4 regions of the Lysinibacillus sp. NPDC094177 genome follow, and region 3 is predicted to be linked to each of the others. Evidence: riboswitches for the same ligand, from Rfam matches in the RefSeq annotation. Region 3 holds a riboswitch; each other region holds the start of a gene.
The links. A riboswitch is a leader RNA that binds a small molecule or an ion and turns the genes downstream of it on or off. The one in region 3 is predicted to bind cobalamin.
Positions count from the first base shown of each region.

Region 1: it holds a riboswitch for cobalamin, as region 3 does, so the genes downstream of both, ACQKNC_RS17225 (ABC transporter substrate-binding protein) here and ACQKNC_RS07585 (ABC transporter substrate-binding protein) in region 3, are expected to answer to the same signal.
Region 2: it holds a riboswitch for cobalamin, as region 3 does, so the genes downstream of both, ACQKNC_RS13650 (glutaredoxin family protein) here and ACQKNC_RS07585 (ABC transporter substrate-binding protein) in region 3, are expected to answer to the same signal.
Region 4: it holds a riboswitch for cobalamin, as region 3 does, so the genes downstream of both, cobT (nicotinate-nucleotide--dimethylbenzimidazole phosphoribosyltransferase) here and ACQKNC_RS07585 (ABC transporter substrate-binding protein) in region 3, are expected to answer to the same signal.

Region 1 covers NZ_JBNNTW010000011.1:88,488-94,087, reverse strand. Annotated here, with positions in the region: gene ACQKNC_RS17235 (adenosylcobinamide amidohydrolase) at 1-620, opposite strand, end outside; gene ACQKNC_RS17230 (FecCD family ABC transporter permease) at 617-1,618, opposite strand; gene ACQKNC_RS17225 (ABC transporter substrate-binding protein) at 1,615-2,580, opposite strand; cobalamin riboswitch at 2,831-3,013, opposite strand; gene ACQKNC_RS17220 (acyl-CoA dehydrogenase family protein) at 3,071-4,738, opposite strand; gene ACQKNC_RS17215 (class I adenylate-forming enzyme family protein) at 4,740-5,600, opposite strand, start outside.
Region 2 covers NZ_JBNNTW010000007.1:152,910-158,509, forward strand. Annotated here, with positions in the region: gene ACQKNC_RS13640 (Lsa family ABC-F type ribosomal protection protein) at 62-1,540, shown strand; gene ACQKNC_RS13645 (hypothetical protein) at 1,997-2,209, shown strand; cobalamin riboswitch at 3,076-3,253, shown strand; gene ACQKNC_RS13650 (glutaredoxin family protein) at 3,373-3,597, shown strand; gene nrdI (class Ib ribonucleoside-diphosphate reductase assembly flavoprotein NrdI) at 3,594-3,953, shown strand; gene nrdE (class 1b ribonucleoside-diphosphate reductase subunit alpha) at 3,950-5,600, shown strand, end outside.
Region 3 covers NZ_JBNNTW010000003.1:299,570-305,169, reverse strand. Annotated here, with positions in the region: gene ACQKNC_RS07595 (S9 family peptidase) at 1-851, opposite strand, end outside; gene ACQKNC_RS07590 (precorrin-3B methylase) at 1,173-1,862, opposite strand; gene ACQKNC_RS07585 (ABC transporter substrate-binding protein) at 1,917-2,918, opposite strand; cobalamin riboswitch at 3,087-3,272, opposite strand; gene ACQKNC_RS07580 (GTP-binding protein) at 3,454-5,394, shown strand.
Region 4 covers NZ_JBNNTW010000002.1:482,143-487,742, reverse strand. Annotated here, with positions in the region: gene ACQKNC_RS05835 (aminotransferase class I/II-fold pyridoxal phosphate-dependent enzyme) at 1-58, opposite strand, end outside; gene ACQKNC_RS05830 (trimeric intracellular cation channel family protein) at 333-938, shown strand; gene cobT (nicotinate-nucleotide--dimethylbenzimidazole phosphoribosyltransferase) at 1,079-2,134, opposite strand; cobalamin riboswitch at 2,250-2,426, opposite strand; gene ACQKNC_RS05820 (ABC transporter ATP-binding protein) at 2,546-4,240, opposite strand; gene ACQKNC_RS05815 (hypothetical protein) at 4,276-5,544, opposite strand.

The DNA of each region.
Region 1 (5,600 bases), on a different contig from region 3:
TCACAATAGAGGGAAGCTAAATTCATATCATGTAGTACCATAATAACTGTCAAACCACATTCTATTGCTTCCTTTCGCACCATATCTAAAATTTGACGTTGATGAGCAATATCTAGATGGTTCGTTGGCTCATCTAATAGTAATATTTCCGCTGTTTGTGCTAGAGCTTGAGCTACAAAAACTCTTTGCTGTTCACCGCCCGATAAAAATTCCATCGATGTCTGTTCATAGCGTTTCACACCTGTTTGCATCATTGCATGTTGGACTGCCTGTTCATCACGATCAGTCCAGCTCGAAAAAAAGCCTTTTTGATGTGGATAACGTCCAAGAGATACCGCCTCTCGTACACTGTTTGAAAAGGCATTAGCATGTAATTGTGGCAGCACCGCCATTTTTTTTGCTAAAGCACGAGCATTGTAAGAGCTACTATTTTTACCATCTATTAATATAGTGCCTGCAGTTGCTGGTAGTATACCACTTATTACTTTTAACAGTGTAGATTTCCCACTACCATTCGGCCCTAAAATCCCTAGTATTTTTCCTTTATTAACAGAAAAACTTATATCCTGGACGATCGGTACATCTTCATAGCCACCAGAAAGATGTTCAACAACAATCATGCCCGTACCCCCTTGCCTCTACGTTGCTTATAAAAAATATAGGAAAAAACGGGCGCCCCAATAAATGCAGTAATTACACCAATCGGTAGCTCTCTTGGCATAATAATTGTTCGTGCTACTAAATCACAAATAATCAGTAATGTTGCACCATTTAAAAATGATAATGGCAATAAATGACGGTGATCTGAACCCCAAACCATTCTCGTCATATGAGGAACTACTAAACCAACAAAGCCAATCGTTCCAGAAACAGCTACCGCAGCTCCTGTCAACATTGATCCACCCACTAAAATAATATATTTACTGCGCTTAACATTGACACCTAAATACTTTGCGCGTTCTTCTCCATATAACAGAACGTTTAACTCGCGTCTTTGTGTCCAAAGCATAATTGAGCCAATTATCACAAACGGAATAATCATTTGAACAAAAGGCCAACCCCGCATCGATACTGAGCCGAGTAGCCATCCGATAACTTGCCGTAGCTCTTCACCAGATAATGCAATCATTAACGAAATCAAGGAACCTAAAAATGAACTAAATATAACCCCTGTTAATATAAGAGTTTCCATTTTTAGCGAGCGGTCTACTATTCTAGCAAAACCCATGACAGCTACCATCGTTAATATGGCACCTATCATACTAAAGGTCGGTAACGTAAAATGGCCGACTACAGGTATGGATATACTAAAGAAAATCGTCATAACTGCACCAACTGATGCACCAGAGGAAACACCTAACGTATAAGGATCAGCCAAAGGGTTTTTTAATAAACCTTGAAAAGCTGCCCCTGCAATAGCAAGTGATGCCCCTACAAGCCCTGCCAGCAAAACTCTAGGTAACCGAATCTTCCATAAAATATTGGCAGCTGTTTCATCAGCCGCCTTATTCCACAATACTTCTAGTGGAATATGAACCGAGCCTATCGCTACACCACACCAGATGCTAATGACTAGAAGCGTAATCGCTGTTATATAGGCTACAATTGATTTACTCATTTAAACGCCTCTGGGTAGACGGCCTTCGCTAATTCCTCAAGACCATCTGCTAATCGAGGACCTTGACGACTTGTCGTGTTTTCATCCACTTGTACAATAGCTTTATTTTTTACGGCCGTAATTGTCTCAAAGCCTGGACGTTTTGGAATTTTCGTTAAAATATCAGGTACATAATTATATGCCACTACAATGACATCTGGATTTTTCGCGATAATTTGTTCTGCATCAATTTTATACCAGCTATTTGAATCCGCTGCCACATTTTCGGCATGAATCATTTCTAGCATTTCATTCATAAATGTACCTTTACCAGCTGTATAAATTTCTGGCTCATCAGACGACTCTACAAAGACTTTCTTTGGTTCAACACCCTCAAGTTTTGTTTCAACTTCTTTAACTTTTGCCTTCATATTTGCGACAATTTTTTTAGCTTCTTCTAATTTTCCTGTTGCACGACCAAGCTGTTCAATCGTTGTGTATGTTTCATCAAAGTTTTTGGCATCCGCTACAACAAATACTTTCACACCTGCAGCCTCAAGCTGTTCAATTGCTCCTTTTGAATTCCCCATACCCGATGCATGTGCAAAAACGATATCTGGTGTTAAAGCAATAATTTGTTCGATATTATAATCCATACCGCCGACCTTTTCTTTTTTAGTTGCCTCTGAAGGATAATCGTCATTATCTGTTACACCAACTATTTCATTATTTAGGCCAAGGCTAAATAATATTTCTGTGTTACTCGGAATGAGAGAGACAATCTTTTCAGGAGGCGCCTCAAGCGTAATATCCTTACCAGTAGCATCCGTTATCTTCATTGGGAATGTTGCTTGATCTACTTTTGTTGTCTCTTGTTGCTCAGAAGATGACGGCTTTTCATTTGTCGCCTCTTTAGTATTACATGCAGCCAGCAAGCCAATAGCTAAAAATGCTGATAATCCTATTTTCCAAATTTTTTTCATGTGAATGAATCCCCCTTAGTCTATCTGTGCATATAGTTAATGACTTGTTTTCCTGATTTATCGATATACTTTAGTTTTTCTCGCCCAAGGTTGTGGGTTTATCACCCAACATTGTGAGATTATCATCCACTCTTTCAAATTTATCGACATTTATCTTACAAAACAAATACCCCTCATCATAAAAAATGAGGGGGTCAAATCTGCACAAAAATACATATACAAAATCCACCATCCTATCCTCGTAGGCTACAACGTGTTTTCTATAAAGGCAGGTCTCCTGGCTTGTGCTCCTTACGCTTTTTCAAGCCTTCCCGAAATTTTCAGTGGCGCAGATTGAAAAAACTCACACATACAGTGGCGGGACCGCATCGGAATTACACCGATTTCCCTTTTCACTTTACATAAGTAAAGAACCTTTATAATATTCAGTTGATTTCATTATACATGAAAATCAAAAAAGTCGCCCCCATTCGAGACGACCTCTAATCAATTAAACTATGTCTGAGAAATACTGTACGGTTTTCATTGGTGCACCCATTTCTCGCAATGCCCATGTGCTCTCTAAATAAATATCTGCTAGCTTCTCATATTTGCCGCCGAATCTTTGCGCCCATTCAACCGCTACAACACTTTCATATAAATGTGCCATTTTCTCTGCGACCTTTTTTGCCTCAAACGTTTTCGTCGCATCATCTAAACGGCTAAATGTTTGCAAAGTTGAATCTAGTTTAGATAATTGCTTCACTACATTTTCGACTAATGGACTGTCAGCTAGTTTTTCTAGACGTCCCTCCATGACACGAACAAACATTTCGTGCACATGAAACTTTTCAACTAAACGAATGAGCTCTAAAGCTAAAATATTCGCTGTCCCCTCCCACACAGTAAGTACCTGTGCATCTCTTAATAACCGAGGTGTAACAAAATCTTCAATATAGCCGTTTCCGCCATGTAATTCAATTGCTTCACTAGCATAATGTACAGCTTGCTCTGCCGTTTCTTTTTTCATGATCGCAATATACAAGCGATTTAAAATGATGTCCTCTTTATTCCCCTGTCCACTAGTTACCTTATCGTACAGCTGAATAAGATCAAAAACCGTAGCAACTTCCACATGAAGCTTGGCAGCGAATTTCCCTAGTGTATCCTGAATCATAGGGTATTGCGTTAAAGGCTTACCAAATGCATGACGATTTGTCACATAGTGCTTCGCCTCTAAATATCCGCGGCGCATAATGCCTATAGAAGCAACCGCATTGCAAATTCTTGATAAATTAAGCGCCTCCAGCATATAATAAATTCCTTTATTTGGATCACCCACAACGTAAGCTAGCGCACCATCAAATTCCACCTCACCTGAAGGTACTGCTTTAACACCCAGTTTATCCTTTAAACGTCGAATGCGAAGGTTATTAACAGTGCCATCTTCATTTCGCCATGGAACTGCAAATAATGTTAAGCCCTTTGAACCTGCCTGAGCTCCTTCCATGCGTGCCAATACCATGGCTACCCCACACATTCCTGCGTTAGACGCGAAATATTTCTCACCATATAAACGATACTGATCGCCGTCCTGTCTTGCCTCTACAACATTCGCACCAACATCTGAGCCACCTTGACGCTCCGTTAAAAAAGTAGCCCCCTCATATAGCTCTGTCTCTCCTGTTGCACAAACATGTGGTAAAAAGCGCTCCTTCACCTCATCACTTGCATAATGATCAAGTAAAAAAGCCGTTGCCATTGTTAAAGTAACAGGACAGTAAAAGCCTGGCTCCGTATGTGATAATAAATAACCTTGAGCAAAGCTATAAACATAGTTGCCCTTCCTACCTAATTGCGGAATATCCTTATGCACATAGCCAACAATGCCGGTATTATACGTCTCTTCAATTGTTCTTTTATAGCCATCATTGACCCAAACCTCTGACACTTCTTCACCATAAGCATTATACCTTTGTAATCGAGGTTCACCCTCTCTATCCGTATGTTTGGCTCTCATATCAATCTCTCCTGCACAAAGCTCACCGAAATCTGTTAGCTCACGTGTTGCATATTCCACAAACTCTTTATCTAGCATCATTTCTAAAACTTTATGAAGTGTATCATTATCTTTAAAAAAGTTTGTTGTTTTCATTTCTTCCTGCTGTAAAACCTTCATGCTATCTCACCTCTTGTCCCTTTAAAGTTTGTTTTAGTATTTTGCCTGATGCATTTCGTGGTAGTGCTTCCACGCGTTCAAAAATGCGCGGAATTTTATATTTAGCAAGATGCTCCTCCAAATAAGCTTTAAGTCTGTCCTCGTCAATTTCTGTTTTAGCAGCATAAACGGCCTTTACTGTTTCTCCCCATTCCGGATGTGGTACACCTATTACAGCAACCTCAAATATTCCCTCATAGCTCAAAATTCTATCTTCAATTTCTTTCGGATAAATATTCACACCGCCTGAAAAAATAACATCCTTTTTACGATCGACAATCCAAATATAGCCGTCCTCATCTACGCGCGCTAAATCACCTGTTTTCAACCAGCCATCTATAAACGCAGCCTTTGTTGCAACATCATCCTTGTAATAGCCGAGCATATTGCCTTCACCAAGTAAGACGATTTCTCCCACTTCACCAACGCTGACATCTTCTCCTTCGTCGTTGATAATACGCAGCTCCGCTCCAAGTGGTGCACGGCGACCAATACTTCCTGCTTTCGTCGCATGCTCTCTGCCAAACAATAACGAACCATTTGGACCAGCCTCTGTTAAGCCATAGACACAAGTTAAATTATCTGTTTGGAATGCTTTTTGTAAAAATTGGACTTCATTTTGTGATAAAGGCGCGCCACCATAAACCCACCATTTCATCGATGATAAATCAGCTGTTTGCAATCTTGGCATTTGGGCCGTTAACAAATAGGCAACAGGTGCGCCAAAGAAATGCGTTGTCCTTTCCTGCTCTATTGAATCAATAAACAAATCAGGCGTAAATGTTGGTGTTAGCACGTTTGTTGAGCCTACGAGTACTCCAGC
Region 2 (5,600 bases), on a different contig from region 3:
GATGGATGTGCCGACTTTGTATAAAAAGTAAAAAGTGTTGATATACAAAGGAGGAATTATTATGTCAATGATAAAAGTTCAAGATTTAACGTTTTCTTATCCAGGTAGCTTTGACAATATTTTTGAAGGTGTAAACTTTCAAATAGATACGGATTGGAAACTTGGGTTTATTGGTAGAAATGGACGAGGTAAAACGACATTCTTTAATTTATTATTAGGGAATTATGAGTATAGCGGGAAAATCATTTCTTCTGTAGAATTTAATTATTTTCCTTATCCAGTTTCAGATAAAAATAAGTACACTTATGAAATCTTTGAAGAAATTTGTCCTCAAGCTGAAGATTGGGAATATCTTCGTGAAATATCCTATCTAAATGTCGATGCCGAGGTAATGTACCGACCATTTAAGACATTATCAAATGGGGAACAAACAAAGGTGTTGCTTGCTGCACTTTTTTTGACGGAAGGTCAATTTCTATTAATTGATGAGCCGACCAATCATTTGGACACTGATGCACGAAAGATGGTCTCTGATTATCTAAGGAAGAAGAAAGGGTTTATATTAATTTCACATGATAGAACCTTTTTAGATGGATGCGTTGACCATATTTTATCTATAAATAGGGCGAATATTGAAGTTCAAAGTGGTAACTATTCTTCTTGGAAGTTAAATTTTGATAGACAGCAGGAACACGAAGAGGCAACAAATCAGCGTCTACAAAAAGACATTGGGAGATTAACACAGTCTTCAAAGCGTTCAGCAGGTTGGTCTAATCAAGTGGAAGCTTCCAAAAATGGGACAACGAATTCGGGTTCTAAGTTGGATAAAGGTTTTGTAGGACATAAAGCGGCAAAGATGATGAAGAGAGCAAAGAACATTCAATCAAGGCAACAAAAAGCTATTGAGGAAAAGTCAAAACTGCTAAAAAATGTGGAAAAAACGGAGTCATTAAAATTAAAACCATTGGAATATCAGTCAAACGAATTAATTGTTTTGGCGGATGTGTCTGTTAAGTATGATGACCAAATAGTGAATAAGCCAATTAGCTTTATAGTTGAACAAGGTGACCGAATTGTACTTGATGGAAAGAATGGGAGCGGAAAAAGTAGTATCCTAAAACTAATTTTAGGAAATCTGATCCAGCATACAGGCACGCTGAATGTAGGTTCTGGCCTCATTATTTCCTATGTCCAACAAGATACTTCTCATTTGAAGGGACTATTATCGGACTTTATCGAAGAGCATGAGATCGATGAAACGTTATTTAAATCCATCCTACGTAAGATGGATTTTGAGCGAATTCAATTTGAGAAAGATATAGCTCATTATTCCGGCGGACAAAAGAAAAAATTGCTTATAGCCAAAAGTTTATGTGAAAAAGCTCATTTATATATTTGGGACGAACCGTTAAATTTCGTTGATATTTATTCGCGCATGCAGATTGAAGAGCTTATTCAAAAATTTAATCCCACAATGGTTTTTGTTGAGCATGATCAGGCATTTCAACAAACAGTTGCAACAAAAACTATATCTCTGTAGTTAAATATGAAGAACTGAAGGTATAATTAGTAAATTTGCTCATTAAACTATTTGATGCTTTAGTTGAAGAACGTTGCTAAAATAATCAAACCTTTTATGGAGACCTAAAATAAATATCTGCTAGAGAAGAATCCATTTTGATTAATCTTTTTTCAAAATGGATTCTTTTATTTTTCGTATAAAATGGGTTTAGTGATGTATTTTTAATCAACTTTAAAGCATACTAGAAGTCATCATGACCATACTCATTGCAACGATAATAGAAATAATTAGAATGATCGACAAAAGCTTTGTGAGGGCATAAATCAAACTGTTAAAAACAACACTAATGGACGAAGTTAGTACCGTTACACATTTTACTTACACCAACCAGTATTGCGGCAATAGTTTGCTTTGCGAAAACATGAAATCATAATGGAAAGATGTTTTTTTATGGACTAAATAGGAGTGAACTAGATGACATCACATTCAATCTCGTATTATGAGAATCAGTTAAGACAGCAAATTATGAACAACCTATATAATGAAAATTTTATTTCATTGCAGAATTATGTAAAAGAGTTAATTCAAGAAAATACGGATAATAATAAGAATATTACTTATGCCTATTTGAATATAAAACGTGAGCTGGTAGGGTCAATAAGTAATAATGATGATCAGACTTTATAAAGTGATTATAGATGCAAAAAATATAAAAGAAGTGAACATTTAAATGGAATGCAAAATGAAACAACTTGGCATTTGACTATAGAATGACATTGCTTAATAAAGTAAAGAAAATGCCTGGATTAGAAATGTTTTTTCTAATATGTTACAAATGGAAAATTGAATAATTAGAGGATCCAGAAGTTCATAGTTTCTTTTGTAATTCAATAAATGGTAAAGTAAAAGGAGTCTATGATAGTTTTAGAGATTATAATAGAGATAATAATCTTTTAAAATTGCTATTAATTATATAAACTATTATCAAAATATAATCCTTAGTTTAAAGTAAATTCAGCTCTGAATTTTTTAAGGAATTATTTTATTTGTAGGAATGGAATAATTGTACGGTAGATTTCATTTAAAAATTGAAGTGGTAAAACAGTCTATTATTCTTTGGAATATGGACTGTTTTAATGTAAGGAGTTCAAATAATAACTTTGTATCTACGATTGATCTAATTGTTGATTACGACTTAATAGATGGAACTTTAAGGTTTTATTAGACTGTTACAATACATTTGATTCACCTCAGAAATTAATTTTTACATAAGTGTTACATTAAATTAGAGTTCTTAATTAGATGGAATGAGATAATCCTGATTGATAAACAAGATACTGCATTTAGGTAAATGTAAAATAGCGAATATATTTAACTTCATATTTTTTAGAAATTTTTTAAATAAGTCGTCTATTGCAGCTAATTATTTGTTAAGATCATATTTTGAGAGTGTGAAAGAAAATATTGAATAATCTCATATTAAAGAAGTTTCTAATCTAGATTTACTTTTTATTTGAAGGATGGTACACTTAGTTCTATTGAACAACAATATATTGTGTTCGTTTTATAAAGGTACTACTATATGTAGTTTAATAGAGAAGTTCGGTGCAATACCGACGCTGTCCCCGCAACTGTGAAGCTGACGATGATATTAGCCACTGTGCATTCGCATGGGAAGGAAATCAGAGAATGAAGCAAAGCCAGGAGACCTGCCTATATAAAACAAATTGATCATTTCTTCGGGGATTAAGAGATGGGAACGTATGTGTTTTTTTTGTATTTTAACGTTTCCATTTAGGCTATCTCTCTCGAAGGGATAGCTTTTTTATTTTATGAAAAGAGGGATATATATGAAACTTTATACGAAAACAATCTGTCCAAAATGCCTTTGGGTAAAATCTGAATTACAACGTGTAGGACTTGAAGCAGAAATTGTAAACATTGATCACGATGAACAAGCTAAGCAAACAATTATTGACGCAGGTTTTTTAAGTGTGCCTGTTTTAGAAATTAATGAAACATTTATAGGAGATGTTAAGGAGATTGTTTCTCATATAGAGATGATTGCAATATGATTGTTTATGCTAGTCGTACAGGCAATGTCCGGAATGTTGTTTCTAAATTAACAGCGGAATCTATTGAACTCTCTGATGGGTTAGTGTTGAATGAGCCCTACCTTTTAATCACCTACACAGATGGATTAGGTGATGTCCCTTCAAAAGTGTCATGTTTTTTAGAAAACAACAGGAAATTTTGTAAGGGTGTAGTTGCCAGTGGCAATAGTAATTTCGGGCATAATGTTTTTGGCGCTGCCGGTGAGAAAATTGCTGCTACTTATCATGTGCCCTTAGTGCGGAAACTAGATTTAAGAGGAAATCAAGCAGATTATGAAGCAATACAAACGTTTTATGAAACGAGGGTAATGGGATGAAAACATATTTAAAGCTTAATAATGACGTACTGAATCGTTATAGTACAACTGGTCTACTAGAGTTAGAAAAGGATCGTGAAGCAACGCGCCGCTATTTTTTAGAATATGTTAACGTGCGTTTACGTTACTTTATTGATATCGAGGAAAAAATCCGCTATTTAGTCGATGAGGGCTACTATGAGAAAGCATTTATCGATATGTACGAGATGGAATTTATTAAAAAGCTGTACAAGAAAGCATATGATTATAATTTCCGTTTTCCATCTTTTATGAGTGCGAGCAAGTTTTACGATAGCTATGCAATGAAAAGTCGTGATGGGGAAGAAATTTTAGAAAAATATGAGGATCGTATTGTCATTATTGCTTTATATTTAGCACAAGGGGATACCGTTCTAGCAGAGCGTTCTATCGAAGCGATGATGGAAGCGTATCAGCCTGCAACACCAACAGCATTGAATAGTGGAAAGAAAGCCCGTGGCGAATTAGTAAGCTGCTTTAAATTATCAATGGATGACTCCATGAATAGTATTGCCGAAAATATTGGTTATTGTTTGGAGCTATCACGTCTTGGTGGTGGAGTTGGGGTAAACTTAACGGATTTACGCCCTTTAGGTGATCCAATTAAAGAGATATTAAATCGTGCAAGTGGTGTAATCCCAGTAGCGAAGCTGTTGGAAAACTCTTTCAGTTATTCAAATCAACTAGGACAACGAAATGGCTCGGGCGTTGTCTACTTAAATATTTTCCATGCAGACATAGAAAATTTCATTTCATCAAAAAAACCAAATGCTGATGATAAAATTCGCCTCGCAACACTGTCAACAGGAATTATTATACCAAGTATTTTCTTCGATCTTATGAAACGTGATAAAGATATTGTATTGTTTAGTCCATACGATATTTTTAAAGAATATGGCAGACGTATGTCTGAAATTTCAATATCAGATATGTACTATGAACTTCTAGATAATCCGAATATCCGTAAAATTAAACGTTTGAATGCACGTAAACTCTATACAGAGGTTAAAAAAGCGCAATTTGAATCGGGCTATCCGTTTGAAATTTTTGATGATAATGTCAATAAAGTGCATCCGCTCAAAAATATCGGTCGTGTAAAAATGTCAAATTTATGTACAGAAATCTTGCAAGTTCAAGAAACAAGTATCATTACTAACCAAGATGAACCGAATGAATATGGGTTAGATGTATCGTGTAACTTAGGGTCAATTGATATCCATGCAGCAAGTAAAGTAAACGATTTCGAAACATTAATCGATACAGCCATGCACTTATTAACAAATGTGTCGCAAATGACGCACATTAAGAATGTACCATCTGTTGCAAAAGCAAATAAATTAATGCATTCAGTAGGGCTTGGTTGCATGAATCTTCATGGTCATCTTGTTACTGAGGGAATCATGTACGGCTCAAAGGAATCTATTGATTTTATGGATCGCTTTATGGAAGCGATGAACTTTTATTCACTCAAATCATCAATGGAGATGGCTAAAGCAAAAGCTGAAACTTTCTATCGATTTGAGGAAAGTGATTACGCTTCAGGTAGCTATTTTGATCAATATGTAAATAAAAGTGAAGAGGAACTATCGCCTGTTGTGTTAAAAGCACTTGGAAATATTCCACTCATTA
Region 3 (5,600 bases):
TTGTTATTTTCCAAATCATATATCCAGAGCTTTGCTTGTGTGGCATTTTCAAATTCTCTTTCATTTCCAACATAAGATACGTAGCGGCTATTCTGTGACCATGATGTTTGGTAAAACACCCCTGTTCCTTCTGTTAGCTTGCGACCATGTTTCGTTTCTAAATCTAATAAGTAGATATCACATATGAATGAAAAGTCTTGATCCTCCGTTAAGTCCGCAATGTATGAAAGATATTTACCGTTTGGAGACCATGTACCAAGCTGTAAATTATGTTTCCCTTCCGTAACTAGCTCTAATTCTCCAGATTCCAGGTTGACGATGGCAATTTGAGAAAATTGCTCCATATCAACAAACCCAGCAGCATCTGATTTATATTTCATCTTTTCTACTTCAAGTGGTTTTAGTTCTTTGTCATCTTTCTTATCATTTTCAGCTTTATCATAAATGCTGTCATTTTTTCCTAACTTTATTGAGAAAGCTATATTTTTACCACATGGAGACCATACAGGTGATGTCGCACCGTTTTTACAATTAGTAAGTTGTTTCGCTTCCCCACCTGCTTTTGAAAGCACAAAAATTTGTGGCTTGCCATGTCTCGTTGATACAAATGCGATTTTACTGCCATCTGGAGACCATACAGGTGAATTCGTTTTATCTTCACCAAATGTCCATTGTTGAGGATTTTTTTCATTTAAGTTTATGTAAAATAAATTAGACATGTAGTCCTTTTTCTTCTCATCAATACGAGTCTCTACATACACAACTTCTGTTCCGTCAGGTGATACTTGTGGATCTGCCACGGATTTTAATTGGTATAGATCTTCTGGTTTTATCCCTTGTTTCGATGTCATATTTTATATCCCCTTTGCGCCGAAATTTCATTACTTAGTAGAATATTTCGACGCCCTAAGTATTATTCCTGCTTTCAAAGGAGAAATTGTTTTTTTATCCCAGAGAGGATTTTACAATAGCATGTAGTACAATTAAAAAACCGTAGCTGCTTCGCAATAATTACCAAGAGCTACGGACATCATTTATTTCAAAGATTGATTTTGGGATAAGTGGTTGTGTACGCATTTGAGTAACGACATAAGCATTTTATCGGGTAGAACGAGATGCTGATGAAGCGGCTCTTCGGACACACCCTGGTAAGCACTCAGTCAGTACGGAAATCACACTCCCGTTATGATGGTCTTATTTTTTAACATTTCCCAATAATCCGCAGAATTTGTTCTGCGATAAAATTTATAAAAAGGTTCATTCGGACGTGCACGTTCCTTATAGAGCTCAATGATTTGCTTTAAAAAACCTTCAATATGCTCCACTTCTACTCTTTTTGCAAACAGAGTCCCGGCTTGTGCATTTGGACCCATTGGCACTGCCCCTAAATAGACATCAAAGCTATCCTTTTGGTAGACAAGCCCAATATCATCATAAACCGCAATATAACAGGCAGAGGCACAACCATTTACGTTTAAACGTAATCTTGTTGGGACAGTTATCCCTTCTAAAGAATGATATAGCTGTTCAGTAATTGGGGCTGCCTCCATCTTATCACCATCACAAAAATCACAAGCCTTCATAGCCACACTTGGCCCTTGCTTTGCCACATACAGACCAGCGTCTTGTAGCTCTTTAGTTGCATCTGTTACATCTACTGTTGGAATTGATAATATTATACTGTAAGATGCGGAGTATTTGATTGCACCAGTTTCTCCTACAACCTTTGCAATTGTTTGAAATTGTGCCGGAGAATAATGCTTATTAATAATACCTGGGCTTACGGCAAGACGGGTAAAATCTCCATTATTGTTTAGTTTTGCAAATGTTTTGTCGGGTATATTTTTACGAAATGCATTCATAAATAATTCTCCTTATGAAAAGAGGGCTAGCAAAACGCTAGCCCCATATTTTTTCTAGTTTTCAAAGTTATCCGGATAGAAGCCTTTCGCCAAAATTTGAATAGCTTCTGCAACACGAACTCCTTCTGACGCGGCAGAAAGCGGTAAAATCACAAAGCGTTCATTTTTTACTGCTTCCGTTTCTTTTAAGGCTGGATCATTTTTCAAGAAATTTATTTTTTCTTCCGCCGTTGTTTCTCCATAATCAACGACAACAACAACTTCTGGATTTCGTTCTACTACATCCTCTTTTGACACCGTAGTCCATCCTGATTCCACATCACCAAAAATATTTTTACCGCCAGCAATAGTTACAAGCTCATTCATGAAGTTTTGTCCAGCAGTAAAGACATCTTTATCACCACTGTCAAACACTAAAACTCGTAGTTCTTTTTCATTTTGCGGTAATTTCGCACGGACAGCATCTACATCCTTTGTCATTTGTTTAATTAATGCTTCTCCACGATCCTCAACGCCGAAAATTTTTGCGATATTTCGAATATCTGTGAAAATATCTTCTAAAGTTGGTTTCGTCATATTTGAGGATGTATGTAAATAACTGTGAATACCTAATGCCTCAAGCTCTTCCTGTGTACCAACACCTTTCTCTCCAAAGGCGCTTTTCCAACCACCGTATAAAAAGTCTGCACCTGCATCAATTACTTGCTCCTTAGAAGGATACTTTTCAGCTATTACAGGCACTTTATCGTAGGCAGCTTGCAGGGGCTCATAAATTTTATCATCTAAGTATGCCGTCCCTACCATTGAATCTTCTAAACCTAAAGCCAGCATAATTTCTGTTACGTGTTGATTTAAGCTAATCGCTTTTTTAGGTGCTTCCTTATATACTTGTGTTGTTCCATTATTTTCAATTGTTACTTCTGTCGTTTCAGCTTGTGAAGGCTCTACCTTCTCACCTATTGCAGCAGATTCTGGTTTGTCCTTTGAGTTACACGCGCCTAGTACAGCGATCAATGCTATTGCAAAGACAAGCCATAAGTGTTTCCATTTCTTCATGTCCTCTTCTCCTTTGTTGTTAAATATATAGAAAGAAATCATTAGACTTCTGTGCTACCAAGTTAGTTTTCTAGAAAAGGGCATAAAAAAACCCCTTGTTTCCAAGAGGTTAGCATAGTGAAAGAAAGGTTCTTCAACCTGTTCACTATCCCCATCCTCGTGGTTTAAGTAAAAGAAAACTAATTGGCAGGTATCCTGGCTTAGGTTCATCATCTATACACCTTCACATAGCATAGCTACAGTGGCATTTCGTATAGACTCTCCATTACAGTTGCGGGACAGCATCGGATTTGCACCGATTTCCCTTTTAAGCAAATGACAAAGATCATTTGCACCAATAGGTCGTTTTTATTTTGTTGTAAATGATATTGCAAGATTAATAGATTCACAATCTCATAAAAATATCAAAAAATTATTATCATAAATATATTAACACTATTCAGACATAAATACTAACTATTTTTATACGAAATATTTTTCAATCCAATTCTGTTACAATGTTGATAGATGAAATAATAGAAACGAGGATTTTTTTATGCATGTAACAATTGGAGTACTCGCTCACGTTGACGCAGGAAAAACAACATTTTCTGAGCAGTTACTATTTCATACAAACAGTATTCAAGCCCGCGGGCGAGTAGATCACCAGGACACATTTCTAGATAATCATGAATTAGAGCGTCAGCGGGGCATTACAATTTTTGCGGAGCAAGGTCGCATGACGATTGGAAACGATACATATACGTTAATCGATACACCAGGACACGCCGATTTCTCCCCAGAGATGGAGCGCGCCATTCGAGTTATGGATTATGCCATTATTATTGTTAGTGCGGTTGAAGGAGTACAAGGTCATACAGAAACAGTGTGGCAACTGTTACGCCAATATCACGTCCCGACCTTTTTCTTTATCAACAAAATTGACCGTGAAGGGGCAGATGTTAAAGCCGTTATGGCACAGCTTCATAAGGATTGCTCTGAGGATGTACTACTCGTAAATGAACCGCTCCGTTCAGACTATGTTCCTTATTCGATGATGGAATGGCTTGCCGAACGTGATGAGCAGCTTCTAGATGCTTTTCTTAATGAGACATTGGATAGCGCAAGCTGCCTTTCTCATTTACAAACGATGATTAAACAGGAAATGGCCTTTTTGTGTTTTACTGGCTCAGCCTTAAAAGATATTGGGATAAAGGAATTCCTAGCACAGCTTCCCCTACTTACAAAGACACATTTTCATAACGATGCCCCGTTCCAAGGTGAAGTGTTTAAAATTCGTCATGATGGACATCAACGTTTAACTTTTTTAAAGGCCTTGCAAGGAACGTTACATGTGCGTGATGAATTTTCATTTGGAGATGTAACAGAAAAAGTGACTGAAATACGGCAATATAATGGTAGTCGTTATGAAAGCGCTCAAGAGGTCGAAGCTGGGGAAATTTTCGCAGTTAAAGGGATTAGTAAAGCTAACATCGGAGATATCATTGGTAATTCCGGTATCCCACAGCCCTATGAATTAGTACCAACATTACAGGCGAAAGTACAATATGAAGGTGATCAGCATATAAAGGAAATATTAAAGATTTTCCGCACACTCGAAGCAGAAGAACCATCATTACGTGTACTATGGCATGAAAAATTCCAAGAAATTCATGTTCATATTATGGGTGTCATCCAACTCGAGGTTCTTATCGACGTGCTTAACAAACGCTTCTCGCTAGATATCTCATTTAGCGAACCACAGATTTTATATATGGAAACGATTGCAACAACCGTGACAGGCTATGGTCATTTTGAGCCATTAAAGCATTATGCAGAAGTACATTTATTAATGGAGCCAAATACACGCGGTACTGGTAATACATTTGTCAATGCATGTCACGCGGATGATTTATCGGTTGGGCATCAACGACTCATTGAAAAACATTTATTCGAGCGCGATCATCATGGGCTGTTAACCGGTTTTCCTGTGACAGATATTCGCTTCACTCTCTTAACGGGGCGCGCACACATTAAACATACTGACGGTGGCGATTTCCGCGAGGCAACATTCCGTGCATTACGACAAGGGCTGGAGCAAGCAGAAAATGTATTACTAGAGCCCTATTACCGCTTTAAGCTCAAAGCGCCTAGTGATTTTATCGGTCGCATGATGACCGACATTCAGCAAGCTGCTGGTACATTTGACGCGCCAATCTTAACAGAAAATGATGCGATTTTAACTGGCCGAGCCCCTGTCGTAACATTTATGAGCTACAGTACAACCTTTGCCGCCTACACCAATGGTAAGGGTGTACTTTCTCTACAATTTGATGGTTATGATATATGTCACAATACAGAAGACATTATTGCGCAAATTGGCTACGATAAGAACGCCGATCCCGAATATACATCTTCTAGCATTTTTTGTGCAAAAGGCAAAGGCTACTCCGTTCCATGGCATGAAGCAGAGGCAGCTATGCATTGTATTAAGTAAATTTAAAAACAGGACATGATTTGTTATATATCATTGTCCTGTTTTTTTATGTTTCGTGGGGATTTGTTTTGCTTCCGCGGGTATTCTTGCTTCGCGCGGGTATTCTCTTCCCTTCCGCGAGTATTTGCTTTTCTTCCGCGGATATTCTGCCCTCGCGCGGGTATTTAACTCCCTTCCGCGGGTATTCTCTTCCCTTTCGCGGGTAT
Region 4 (5,600 bases), on a different contig from region 3:
CTTCTATTTTAGCAGCTAATGCTATTGTTTCTTCAGTTAAATTGGTTGTAAAAGTCATTATATTCTTCTCCATTTCACATTTGTTCAAATCTTATCTTAACAATTTGTGAGCTTACCTGCAAAACTTGCTATTGTTTCTAATTACATTATGCGCTAAGCTAAATTGCGGACTAAATCTAGTATGTCCTACTATAATAGAATACTTAGTATCTGATACTTCGGTCGATGCTTTTCTTTGCAAAACTTTTAGATACAAAAAGGTAACTTTAAAGTTTTCAAGTTTGTAATCTACTACAACATGAAATGATTTAATCACATAAGGGGTGAAAGGGTTGGCTTGGGAGGTTTTTAGTATCATCGGAACAATTGCCTTCGCTATTTCCGGGGCAATAATTGCAATGGAGGAAGAATACGATTTATTCGGTGTATATATACTCGGTATTGTAACTGCTTTCGGTGGTGGAGCTATACGAAACTTACTAATAGGTTTACCTGTAACAACACTGTGGGGGCAAGATATGATGTTCCAAATTGCTATTGCAGCAATTACAATTTTTTTCATATTTCCACATCGACTCATTCAGCATTGGCATCGCTGGGGCAATTTCACTGATGCTATTGGATTATCAGCATTCGCTATTCAGGGTGCCCTCTATGCTGTGAAGCTCGATATGCCTATTAGTGCGGTTATTGTTGCTGCTGTCTTAACAGGGTCAGGTGGTGGAATTGTTCGCGATTTATTAGCTAGACGACAACCATTAGTCCTCCGTGATGAAGTCTATGGTGTTTGGGCAGCATTAGCCGGGCTTATCGTTGGACTTCAACTATTTTCAGGGGATATCTTTTTATACGTATTATTTGGTGCGATCACAGTACTAAGAATACTTTCATATACGAAGAGATGGCGATTACCGTTGCGGAAGTTACATCGAGCATAGTCTTGTTTCCTTACATCGCTGCATAATAACAAGCCCAAATATCAATTATTTGGGCTTGTTTTGTTGTTTTGATTATTTATATTTAATTCCTTATTCATCACAACAGCGTGCAACCTTAAGCACCTAAGAATATGTGAAAATTACTTTTCTAACAGCAACATAGATTCTTCTAATGTAGCCATATTTTTCATCATGGAGCATGCTGCGTCTAAAATAGGAAATGCTAAAGCGGCACCAGAGCCCTCTCCCAATCGCATATTCATATGCAGCATTGGTTCTATCCCAAGCATTTCGGCTGCAATTTTTGCACCTGGTTCTTCAGAGGCATGAGAAGGAATGATATAGTCTTTTACTTTTGGTTCGAGTTCATATGCAATAAGGGCAGCGATGGTAGAAATAAAGCCATCAATAACAACAGGTTTGCGATGTGCGGCAGCAGCAAGTATCACTCCAGCCATAGCACCTATTTCTAACCCACCAACTTTCGCAAGAATATCAATAGCATCATGACGATTTGGTTTGTTTAATGTAATAGCATTGTGAATGACATCTACTTTATGTTCTATCCCTCCTGGTCCAACTCCTGCGCCGAAGCCAGTCACTTCATTCGGATGACACTCGCGTAGAACCGATAATATTGCAGCACTCGGTGTTGTATTACCAATGCCCATTTCACCTGTCCCGAGTACATTTATCCCATTTTTAATTTCTTCCGTAGCTACTTCAATTCCTACTTCAATAGATTGAATGGCTTCTTCCCTTAACATAGCAGGACCTTTTGCCATATTGTCCGTGCCATATTTAATTTTTTTTAAGATAACACCGGCATCATGTGGAATATCCTCTTTTACACCAACGTCTACTGTGACAATTTTTGCATCTGTGATTTTTGCGATAGCACAAACGCCAGTTCCTCCTCTAGGAAAATTTAATGTTTGAAAGACCGTCACATTTTGTGGATTTGATGTTACCCCTTCATCACAAACACCATGATCCGCGGCACAGACAATAATCGCTTTATTATCAATCGCAGGAAATAGTTCGCCTGTAATTCCTGATAGTTGCACAGCAAGGGTCTCCAGTTTCCCCAAGCTGCTAGGAGGCTTGCAAAGTCCATCTATACGTTCTCTTGCCTTCTCCATCATTTTGTTGTCAGCACTTTGAATGTTTTGAATCGTCTGTTGTAATAATTGCATGAAAATTTCCCCTTTCTTTTTTGCCCCTTGTTACTCGAAGAATGCTTTAGAGAAAAAAATAAAAAGCCTGTAGTTTATTCCATAACAAATAAACTACAGACTTTTCCATCGTCTATATAATCGAAGCAGCTAGGCAGGTCTCCTGGCTCAATTTCAACATTTCATAGAACCTTCCCAGAACGATGCTAGTGGCATTCTCTATGAAACTCCCTTTTACAGTGGTGGGACCGCTAAAGCTTTTCACTTTATTCCCTATTCTCCCGCAATGGGCACCTAATGCTTTTATGCAATTATTTTAAATTTACTTTATTATTTTTTTAGTGTCAATATTATATAATTATAGTGTCTGCAAATTTACCCAAGTTCAATACCACATTAATATTAAATTCAGTAGTTATGTAGTTTAAATAATCAAGAAGTTGATACAAAAAAAGATTTACTTTCTTTCACTTGATTTTTATCAACTTCAAAAATTTTATCAGCTTCATTTATTAAAACTGGGTTATGTGTAACTAATATAACAGTCTTCTGCTTTTCCTTATTTAAATATTTTAGTAATACTTCAATGTTTTCTTGATTTTCTTTATCGAGTGCAGCAGTGATCTCGTCGAATAAATAAATATCAGCATCTCTTAGAAGAGATCTCGCTATAGAAAGTCTTTGTTGTTGTCCAGTCGATAGTTCAAGCCCATTGTACCCTATTACAGTTTCAAAATTATCTTCTAATGTTTCTATAAATGAATAAATATTAACCATTTCACAAATTCTAATTAATTCATCATCAGTTGCATTTGGTTTTCCTACTAACAAATTTTCTTTAATAGTCCCCGTCATGATAAAATGTTCTTGTGATACTAGACAGACCTTTTTTTTATAAATATCATTAGGAATGTGTCTAATATTCGTATCAGATATGAATATGTCTCCCTGATAGCCAACGTATAAACCGGATAGTATGTTTAACAACGTTGTTTTTCCTGATCCACTTGTCCCTTTAATAAGTACTATTTTCCTCAAAGGTATTCGAAGATTGACGTTTTCTAGGACCGAAGAAGATGTTTCGGAATGTGAAAAGCTGACATCTCTAAATATAATTTCACCTTGTTTCGAAAAATATATCGGTTCTAGATTGATAGATACTTCCGAATTCCCTATGTTTTCTTTAGGATCTTCTAATAAATTTTTCACTCTATTTACGGACACGATTGCTTCTTGGAAAAATGTATTTAATTGCGAAAACCTTAGAAATGATTGACTGAAATTATTCGCATAAGTCGTGAATGCTATTAAAATCCCAATAGTTAGACTTCCTGTATAAATAAAATATATTCCTAAAATAAGAATTACCAAATAACTAGTATAATTTATTAATTCTATAATTGATCCAGACTTAATACTTAAGCGCATTTTTTCAAGAGAATTTTTATATAATATGGTATTCTTCTGTTGATATTTATTTATTCCTTCTATCTCAATATTAAATAATTTATATAATTTAAAAGACGATAAAAGTTCCCCTAAATAGGTTAAATAATGATCTAAATCTTTCTTTATGTGAGTATCCTTCATCCTTATCCTTTTTCCAAAATATTTAAAAATGATGATCGCTAAAGGACATGATAGGAATAAAATAGATGCTAAAATTATATTAATATTTATCAATATAACAATTACTATTATTATGCTAATAAAATCTATTATTATGCTTAAAAACTCAGATACCACTTCTGAAAATGCTTTCGTATCATTTTCTATTTTATTCATTAATTCGCCTTTAGCTTTCAATTGATACTCATCCATGTCCATTTTCATTATTCGTTTAATCATTTTTAATTTGATATCCATTTGTATATAGCATGCAAATTTCGCCAAGTAATACTTTTGGATTATTTTAAAAAAAAGATTAACAAGAAAAAGTATAGCCATAAAGATAATCATGTTTGATGCACTATTAAGATCCTTTACTGTTATAAAATCAATAAATTTACCGAATAATAGAGGATGAACTATACCTAATATCATTGAAATGCCCATTAAAATATTTACTAGAAATAATTTTGTTTTATATATACTTGTATACCTAAATACTTCTACTAATATTCTCATGAGTAAATGTTCGGTCCCCCTATGCAAAGCTACTATTAATTTGCTTTTAACTTTACGATATACTGATATGCATTTTTCGGATTCTCATTCAAAACATTTAGGAAATTTTCAACATATAACTCAGTAGTATTAAATTCAAGACTTTCCATTGACTCTTTTTTAACGTTACTAAAGAGTGTACGGTTGTTAGTTAGTATAACCTTTTGTTCAATGGTTTTTTTCAAAATCTCATAGCAATTTGTTTGTTCTTCTGTTTTCCATGTCTCACTCATTAATGTATTAATCAAATCCTCAGTAATATTATAGCCATAATTAAATTCAAAAAATTTATTCGAATAAGGACTTATCTCAACAGTATCTCTCGACCTGCTAATAATATTTTCTATCCTATCACTTCTTGGGATACTATAAACTCTAGTAACTTTTAGTGTGTGATACGTCGTTCCCACACCAAATCCCCTCATTTCTTGTGTAATATCTTTATATACTAAAGCATAATTGTTTGCTTTCTCTCGGCTAACTCCTTTGTACTCTACAGTAAATTCTTCAAACGTGTAACTTTGATAAGGCCTGATTAAAAGCTCTTTCTCTTTATATCCATCATATAAATGTAAACTAATTAAAATTAATAACATGATACTTGTAAAACAGCCAGCGACCCACTTTTCTTTCCGGACGCTCGTTCTTTTACTAAACAAAATAGCTGCAGCTATAGAACCTAAACATATCGTTAAAACACCCATTAGATTTAAAAAATGAATATAATCTGGATACATAAAGTTAAGTGTAGGAGCTATATATTGAATTATTTCTAATCTATAACCATGCATTAACATTAATAAAAAATAGATGATGACAATCATAATAATTGAAACTGATTGATTTGAAAAAATTGCTGAAAATAAAAATGGTATTGATATAGTGAAAAGTTGAAAAACAAAAACTATAAGCAAAATTTTATAAATAGGAGTCTCTGCATAAACATATTTCTCAAAACCAACTAATAACATAAATGCAGGAATTGCCAGTATAAAGCTAAATAACCATTGCCATGAAACTAGTGTTCTATTCGACAGTGGAGAAATCATAAGTATCTTTTCTACTTGATATCGTTGATGCAGCGTAATTATTTGGGTAGTTAGCACACTAGAAAAAATACCATACAGCGGAATTAATGCTTGAGCGTCACTCATTGTAAAGAAAAATTGAGAGATACATAATATAATGACTATGGCATAATAAGTTAACAAATAATCACTGCGAGTAACAATTTTTGACCAAAATAAAAAGATATCCCTCATCATCCATTCACCCTTCTACTAAAAAGAAACACATTGCCAAACATAAATAGCATTCCAAT